2 linked regions of the Variovorax paradoxus genome follow. The protein of the gene in region 2 interacts with the protein of the main gene of each other region in a pairwise test. Links are inferred from orthologs where the notes say so. Each region holds a gene or a part of one and is shown on either strand. Other genes may lie near its edges.

What was found.
Region 1: the proteins of ybgC (region 2) and acpP interact in binary tests that used the Escherichia coli proteins (3 or more experiments, as listed by UniProt). The link is inferred for Variovorax paradoxus from one-to-one orthologs.

The regions. Positions count from the first base shown.
Region 1 is NZ_CP123990.1:871,185-875,265, reverse strand. Bases 812-3,800 are described here. They hold acpP (acyl carrier protein), read right to left. Parts: upstream 2,432-3,800; coding sequence 2,192-2,431; downstream 812-2,191. Other genes in these bases: fabD (ACP S-malonyltransferase), read right to left, coding at 3,305-3,800; fabG (3-oxoacyl-ACP reductase FabG), read right to left, coding at 2,534-3,277; fabF (beta-ketoacyl-ACP synthase II), read right to left, coding at 851-2,095. Outside these bases: RNA polymerase sigma factor RpoE, read right to left, coding at 1-347; more of fabD, read right to left, coding at 3,801-4,081. UniProt on the Escherichia coli protein: Carrier of the growing fatty acid chain in fatty acid biosynthesis.
Region 2 is NZ_CP123990.1:5,371,875-5,375,965, forward strand. Bases 730-3,728 are described here. They hold ybgC (tol-pal system-associated acyl-CoA thioesterase), read left to right. Parts: upstream 730-1,999; coding sequence 2,000-2,458; downstream 2,459-3,728. Other genes in these bases: nusB (transcription antitermination factor NusB), read left to right, coding at 730-810; QHG62_RS25720 (pyridoxal phosphate-dependent aminotransferase), read left to right, coding at 807-2,003; tolQ (protein TolQ), read left to right, coding at 2,455-3,177; QHG62_RS25735 (ExbD/TolR family protein), read left to right, coding at 3,193-3,630; tolA (cell envelope integrity protein TolA), read left to right, coding at 3,634-3,728. Also shown: ribH (6,7-dimethyl-8-ribityllumazine synthase), read left to right, coding at 1-277; more of nusB, read left to right, coding at 274-729; more of tolA, read left to right, coding at 3,729-4,091.

The DNA.
Region 1 (4,081 bases), 4.5 Mb from region 2 along the record:
GTCGGGTCGCGCTTCATGTCGACAAGCGCCTTCTTGGCGGTGTTGACCGCGATCCGGTACAGCCAGGTGTAGAACTGGGCGTCGCCGCGAAACTGGTGAAGTGCCCTATAAGCCCGGATAAAGGTTTCCTGGGCGATGTCTTCGACCAGGTCGACATCGCGCACCATGCGCCCGATCAGGCGCTCGATCCGGCGCTGGTACTTGATAACCAGCAGTTCGAATGCTTTCTGGTCACCGGCAACCGTGCGCTGAACCAGTTGAAGGTCGACTTCGCCCGGGCGCGGCGTCTCGGCGGACACATCGGTCAAGCCGGAGTCCGGGGGCACTGGCGGCGGAGAAGTGGTCATCGAGCAGTCAGGGCGCATCGGCGGGCGCGGTCGCTCGCCAAGGCTCGCCGGCGGGCGATGCAGAAGGGGGGCGCGAATATACCGCACGGCGCAAATCGCGCCAGCGCTCCGGCATGGCGCGCTGTTCGATCCAAATCCACCGTGCGGCACGGCTTGGCTGGGTCAGCCGGACCAGGAGCAGCGATTGAAGATCGAGCGCCACGGAAGCTCGCGCCGCCCGAACGGCTCGGCCCCTGTCCGTGCCCGTCAGGGCCCAGTGGAGCCCGTCGAAATGCAAAACCCCGGCACCATCGCTTCGCAGCCCGACCGCAGCCGCAATACCCGAGAACAGCACACTCAGGACCAGCAGCAACTGGCGCCAGCCGGCACTATCGAATAAATAGCACGAAAGGCCTGCGCAGCAAGCGCCCAAGGCCCACGTGGCAATCAGAATCCGGGTGGCGCCACGCGAGCGCCCCACCGGATAGGTCACCGACGGCGCGCTGTGCATGAAAGAGCAAGGCTCAAGCGCGCTTGAACACCAGCGTGCCGTTGGTGCCGCCGAAGCCGAAGTTGTTCTTGACCGCGACATCGATCTTGAGATCGCGCGCCGTATTGGCGCAGTAGTCGAGGTCGCACTCCGGATCCTGGTTGAAGATGTTGATCGTCGGCGGGCTCTTCTGGTGATGCAGTGCGAGCACCGTGAACACCGACTCGATGCCGCCGGCGCCGCCCAGCAAGTGGCCGGTCATCGACTTGGTCGAGTTCACGACCAGCTTCTTCGCGTGATCGCCGAAGGCAAGCTTGACCGCATTGGTCTCGTTGAGGTCGCCGATCTGCGTGGAAGTGCCATGGGCATTCAGATACTGCACCTGGTCCGCATTCACGCCTGCATTGGCGAGCGCCATGGCCATCGAGCGGCGCGGGCCGTCGACGTCGGGAGCCGTCATGTGGTATGCGTCGCCGGTCAGGCCGAAGCCCGCCACTTCCGCATAGATCTTGGCGCCGCGCGCCTTGGCGTGTTCGTACTCTTCGAGCACCAGCACGCCGGCGCCCTCGCCGAGCACGAAGCCGTCGCGGTCCTTGTCCCACGGACGCGAGGCCGCGGCGGGATCGTCGTTGCGCGTGCTCAGTGCACGCGGCGCTGTAAAGCCGCCGATGCCGAGCGGAGAAATGGTCGACTCGGCGCCGCCCGCGATCATGACGTCGGCATCGCCGTATTCGATCATGCGTGCAGACGTGCCAATGGCGTGCAGGCCCGTGGTGCAGGCGGTCACGACGGCGATGTTCGGGCCCTTGAAGCCGTACTTGATCGAGACGTGGCCCGAGATCATGTTGATGATGGAAGCCGGCACGAAGAACGGCGAAATGCGGCGCGGACCGCGGCTCGCATATTCGCCGTGCGTTTCTTCGATCATCGGCAAGCCGCCGATGCCCGAGCCGATGTTGCATCCGATGCGCACGGCTTCTTCGTACGACAGCGCTTCGCCGGTCGGCAGTCCGCTGTCTTGCACCGCCTGCATGGCGGCGGCAAGCCCCAGATGAATGAAGCGGTCCATGTGGCGCGCTTCTTTCTCCGAGATGTATTGGGTGATGTCGAAACCCTTCACCTCACCTGCGAACTTGCAGGCGAAGGCGCTTGCATCGAAAGCGGTGATGTTCGCAATACCCGACTTCCCGGCCAACAGGTTGGCCCAGGATTCGGTTGCGGTGTTTCCGACAGGAGCGATGCAACCGAGTCCGGTCACGACGACGCGGCGTTTGGTCATGCCGGCAAACCTTTCTGGAAGCGCTGAACAGCTGCTGGCGGCGCGTACGGGGCTGGATAGAAGCGCCGCCGGCCGTCGCAGTTGCAGCCGGCCCGATCAGGCCTTTTGATTCTTGGTGGCGTAGTCGACGGCGTTTTGCACCGTGGTGATCTTCTCGGCGTCTTCATCCGGAATTTCAATGCCGAATTCGTCTTCGAGTGCCATCACCAGTTCGACCGTGTCGAGCGAGTCCGCGCCGAGGTCGGCCACGAAGGCCTTTTCGTTCGTTACTTGGGACTCTTCCACGCCGAGTTGCTCGGCGATGATTTTCTTGACACGTGCTTCGATATCGCTCATTTGGTTCCCTCTGAGGGTTGTAGGTAATCGGTGGATTTTAGCCGGGCGCATTGTGGCATTTGCCGTGCACCCGGGGCGGGGAAAGATTGCGCCTTGCGGCTATTACATGTGCATGCCGCCGTTGACGTGCAGTTCCTGCCCCGTCACATAGGAAGCCTGGGGCGATGCGAGATAGGCTACAGCATGCGCGATGTCCGCCGGCTTGCCCAAGTGGCCCAGCGGAATCTGCTGCAGCAGCGCCCGTTGCTGTGCTTCGGGCAGGCTGGCCGTCATGTCGGTTTCGATGAAGCCGGGGGCAACGCAGTTGACCGTGATGTTGCGGCTGCCGAGTTCACGTGCCAGCGCGCGGGTCATGCCCGCCACACCGGCCTTGGCTGCCGCGTAGTTGGCTTGGCCGGCATTGCCGGAAGCGCCGACCACGCTTGTGATGCTGATGATGCGGCCATACCGCTGCTTCATCATCGGGCGAATCACGGCGCGCGAAAGGCCGAATACCGCCTTGAGATTGGTGTCGAGCACGGCATCCCAGTCGTCGTCCTTCATGCGCATGGCGAGCGTGTCGCGCGTGATGCCGGCGTTGTTGACCAGCACGTGGATGGCGCCGTAGGCCTTCACGATTTCATCGATCAATGCCTCGACAGCCGCGCCGTCGTTCACGTCGAGTGCACGGCCGCGGCCGTCGAAGGCGCTGAGGGCCGAAGTGATCTTTGCCGCACCGTCTTCGGTGGTACCGGTGCCGACCACCTTCAGGCCGCGCTGTGCCAGCTCGAGTGCGATTGCTGCGCCAATGCCGCGCGACGCGCCGGTAACAAGGGCGACTTGCCCTTCGAATTTGGGAATGCTCATAAAAGAAGTATCCGGGCCTTTCGCCGTTCAGGCGGCGAGCAGTTGACGGGTGTCCGCGAGCGTTGCCGGGTCGTATACCGATGCGGCTTCGAGCTCGGGGGCGATGCGCTTGGCCATTCCGGCCAGCACCTTGCCGGGCCCGCACTCGATGATGGCGGCTACGCCGCGCAGTTTCAAGGCCTGCACGCTTTCAACCCAGCGAACCGGGCCGGCAGCCTGGCGCACCAGGGCTTCGCGGATGCGGGCCGGGTCGGTTTCGACAGCCACGTCGATATTGTTGAGTACTGGAATCTGAGGCGCAGCGAGGGTGATGGTGCTGAGCTTTTCGCGCAGCGCTTCGGCCGCGGGCTTCATCAGGCTCGAATGGAACGGCGCCGACACGGGCAAGAGCAGCGCACGCTTGGCGCCATTGGCCTTGAGCAGCTCGCAGGCCTTGTCGACGGCCGCCTTGCTGCCCGCGATCACGGTTTGCATCGGGTCGTTGAAATTCACCGCCTCGACGATCTCGGTGCTCCCGGCATCGAAGGACGCGGTAGCTTCCGCGCAACCCGCCACGACTTTGCCGGATTCCATGCCGAGCACGGCCGCCATCGCGCCAACCCCCACGGGCACTGCCTGCTGCATGGCCCGAGCACGAAAACGCACCAGCGGCGCGGCTTGCGCCAGCGTGAGCACGCCGGAAGCCACCAGCGCGGAGTATTCGCCCAGCGAATGCCCCGCCACCACGGAAGGGGCCGCGCCGCCTTCGGCCAGCCAGGCGCGCCAGGCGGCCACACCGGCCACCAGCATTACCGGTTGGGTGTT
Region 2 (4,091 bases):
GCCCGTGGCCCTGCAGGCCATGGCCGTGCGCGGCGGCTACCACGCGCTTGTGGCGCTGGGCTGCATCATCCGCGGCGAAACCTACCACTTCGAACTGGTGGCCAACGAATCCGGCGCGAGCGTAAGCCGCATCGCGCTCGACCATCGCATTCCTATCGCCAACGCGATCCTCACGACTGAAAACATGGAGCAAGCCATTGCCCGCCAGACCGACAAGGGCCGCGATGCGGCCCAGGTGGCTGTCGAGATGGCGCAATTGCTGGCCTCCCTCAAATGACCGAAGACAACAACAAGACAGCAGGCGCCAAGCCGCGCCAGGCGCGCACCGGCCTCACCAGCACCGGCGCACGCAAGGCCTCGGCCAAGTCCAACCGCAGCCGCGCGCGCGAATTTGCGCTGCAGGCGCTCTACCAGCACCTGGTGGGCCGCAACGACGCCGCCGCCATCGACCAGTTCACGCGCGACCTCGCAGGCTTCCACAAGGCCGACGCGGCGCATTACGACGCGCTGCTGCACGGCGCCATCGAAGGTGCGGAGCAGCTCGACGCGCTGATCCGCCCGCTGCTGGACCGCAAGTTCGAAGAGATATCGCCCATCGAGCACGCCGTGATGTGGATCGGCGTGTACGAGTTTCAGCACTGCCTGGACGTGCCATGGCGCGTGGTGCTCAACGAGTGCATCGAGCTTGCCAAGGAATTCGGCGGCACCGACGGCCACAAGTACGTGAACGCGGTGCTCAACGGCCTGGCGCCGCAACTGCGCGCGGCCGAGGTGGAGGCCGACCGCACTTCCGGCAAGGCAAGAACGTGAGAATCTCGGCGCGCGCACAGCGCATCGAACCGTTCTATGTGATGGAGGTTGCCAAGGCCGCCGGCGTGCTGGCGCGCGAAGTGGCCCATACCGACCGGCCGATGATCTTCCTGAACATCGGCGAGCCCGACTTCACCGCGCCGCCGCTGGTGCAGGAAGCCGCCGCACGCGCGGTGCGTGCCGGCGCCACGCAGTACACGCAGGCCACGGGGCTCGATCATTTGCGCGAGCGCATCAGCGGCTGGTATGCACAGCGCTTTGGCGTCGACGTGCCTGCGCGCCGCATCGTGGTGACGGCCGGTGCATCGGCCGCACTGCAATTGGCCTGCCTGGCGCTCATCGAATCCGGTGACGAAATCCTGCTGCCCGACCCGAGCTATCCCTGCAACCGCCACTTCGTGAGCGCAGCGGACGGCACCGCCGTATTGATCCCCACGACGGCTGAAGAGCGCTTTCAGCTCACCGCCGCCAAGGTCGAAGCCGCGTGGACCGGCAAGACGCGCGGCGTGCTGCTCGCCTCGCCTTCCAACCCCACGGGCACCTCGATTGCGCCCGACGAGCTGCGCCGCATCCACAACGTGGTGTCGCAGCGTGGCGGCATCACGCTGATCGACGAGATCTACCTCGGCCTCTCGTACGACGATGCCTTCGGCCAGACGGCGCTCGCCATCGACGACAACGTCATCAGCATCAACAGCTTCAGCAAGTACTTCAACATGACCGGCTGGCGCCTCGGCTGGCTCGTGGTGCCCGAAGCACTGGTGCCCGCGGTCGAGCGGCTTGCGCAAAACCTCTTCATCTGCCCCAGCACCGTGTCGCAATATGCGGCGCTGGCCTGCTTCGAAGAGCCGAGCATTGCCGAATACGAACGCCGCCGCGCCGAGTTCAAGGCGCGCCGCGACTGGTTCATTCCGCAGCTCGACGCGCTTGGCCTCAACGTGCCGGTGGTGCCCGATGGCGCCTTCTACGCCTGGGCCGACTGCACCAGCGTCGCCGAGAAGCTCGGCATTTCGGGCAGTTGGGATTTCGCCTTCGAAACCATGAAGCGCGCCCATGTGGCCGTGACCCCCGGCCGCGATTTCGGCACAGCCGAAACCAGCAAGTTCGTGCGCTTTTCCACCGCCAGTTCGATGGCGCATCTTGAGGAATCCATCGAACGCCTGCGGGCGATGATCGCGAACCCGGCCCGATGAGCTACGCGTTTCCAATTCGCGTCTACTGGGAAGACACCGATGCCGGCGGCATCGTGTTCTATGCCAACTACCTCAAGTTCATGGAGCGCGGCCGAACCGAATGGCTGCGCTCGCTGGGCGTGGAGCAGCGAAAGCTGCGCGAGGAAACCGGCGGACAGTTCGTGGTGAGCGAAACGCAGCTCAAATACCATCGCCCCTCCCGCCTCGACGACGAACTGCTGGTTACAGCCGATCTCCGACAAATGGGTACGGCGTCGTTGATAATCGGTCAACAGGTGCTATCAAAAACAGAGCAAGAGCGAACGGGGGCTGCGGCGCCCGTCCTGCTGTGCGAAGGCACCATCCGCATCGGCTGGGTGGACGCCACCACATTGCGCCCCGCGCGCATACCGGCCCAAGTTTCGGGAACCCTCGAGCGCTCCGGCGGCTCCATGACTCAACCTTTCAAGCCATGAACCAAGACCTCTCGATCATCAATCTCCTCCTCCACGCGAGCTTCGTGGTCCAACTGGTCGTGCTGCTGCTGGTAATCGTCTCGATTGCCAGCTGGGCCGCGATCATCCGCAAATACTTTGCACTGCGCCGCATGCGCGCGCTGAACGACGACTTCGAGCGCGAGTTCTGGTCGGGCACCAGCCTGAACGAGCTGTTTGCCTCGGCCGCCCAAAATGCCAAGTTCGCCGGCCCCATGGAGCGCATCTTCGCTTCGGGCATGCGCGAATACCAGAAGCTGCGCGAGCGCCACGTGAGCGACGCCCCCACGCTGCTCGACGGCGCCCGCCGCGCCATGCGCGCGAGCTTCCAGCGCGAACTCGACGCGGCCGAGCAAAACCTGTCGTTCCTGGCCACCGTCGGTTCGGTATCGCCCTACGTCGGCCTCTTCGGCACGGTCTGGGGGATCATGCATGCCTTCACCGGCCTGGCCGCGCTGGCCCAAGTGACGCTGGCCACCGTTGCGCCCGGCATTGCCGAAGCACTGGTGGCCACCGCCATCGGCCTGTTCGCCGCCATTCCGGCGGTGGTGGGCTACAACCGCTTTGCGCGCGAAATCGACAAGATCGCCATTGCGCTCGAAACCTACATCGAGGAGTTCTCGAACATCCTGCAGCGCAACCTCTCGGCCCATCCGGCCGCGAGCGCGACGGCGGCTTCGGCGACTCCGGGCAACCGCTGAACGGAGGCCAAGCGCATGCCCGCCGTTTCATCCCGGGGCCGAGGCCGCCGCACGATCAACGAGATCAACATGGTCCCGTTCATCGACGTGATGCTGGTGCTGCTGATCATCTTCATGGTCACCGCGCCGCTCATCACGCCGAGCGTGATCAACCTGCCCTCGGTCGACCGTGCCAACAAGCAGCCCGACAAGCCCATCGAGATCGTCATCAAGAGCGACGACGAAGTGCAGATCAAGAAAGACTCGTCCGCCGGCAGCGGCGGCACGTCCGTTCCCATGACCCAGATCGGCTCCGCGGCCAAGACCGCCCAAGGCGGCGACGACCAGCGCCCGGTGGTCATCAGCGCCGACAAATCCGTCAAGTACGAAACCGTCGTGAAGGCGATGAACCAGCTCAAGCGCAGCGGCATCGAGCGCGTGGGCCTGTCCGTTACCACCACGGGTGGCAAATAAGGCATGTCGCTCGCCCTGGATCGCCCCGAGTTCGCACCACCGCCGCAACGCGGCACGCCACGTGCGGTGCTGCTGGCATTGGTCGCGCATGCGCTGCTCATCGCTGCGCTCACGTGGGGAGTGCGCTGGCGCAGCGACCCCGACGAGGGCGCAGTCGATGCCGAGCTGTGGTCTTCCACCGTGCAGCAGGCCGCACCGCGCCTGTCCGCACCGCAAGCCCCTACGCCTGCTCCCGCGCCTCCGCCGCCTGCTCCCGCACCGCCGCCACCGCCGCCGCCGCCCCAGGTAAAGGCGCCCGAGCCCGCGCCGCCGCCGCGCGCCCCTGACATCGCACTCGAGCGCGAGAAGAAGCTCAAGGAAGAAAAAGAACAGAAAGAGCGAGAGCTCGAGCGCCAGCAACAGCAGCGCAAGAAAGAGCTCGAGGCCAAGCAGCGCGCCGAAGACGAAGCCGAGCGCAAGAA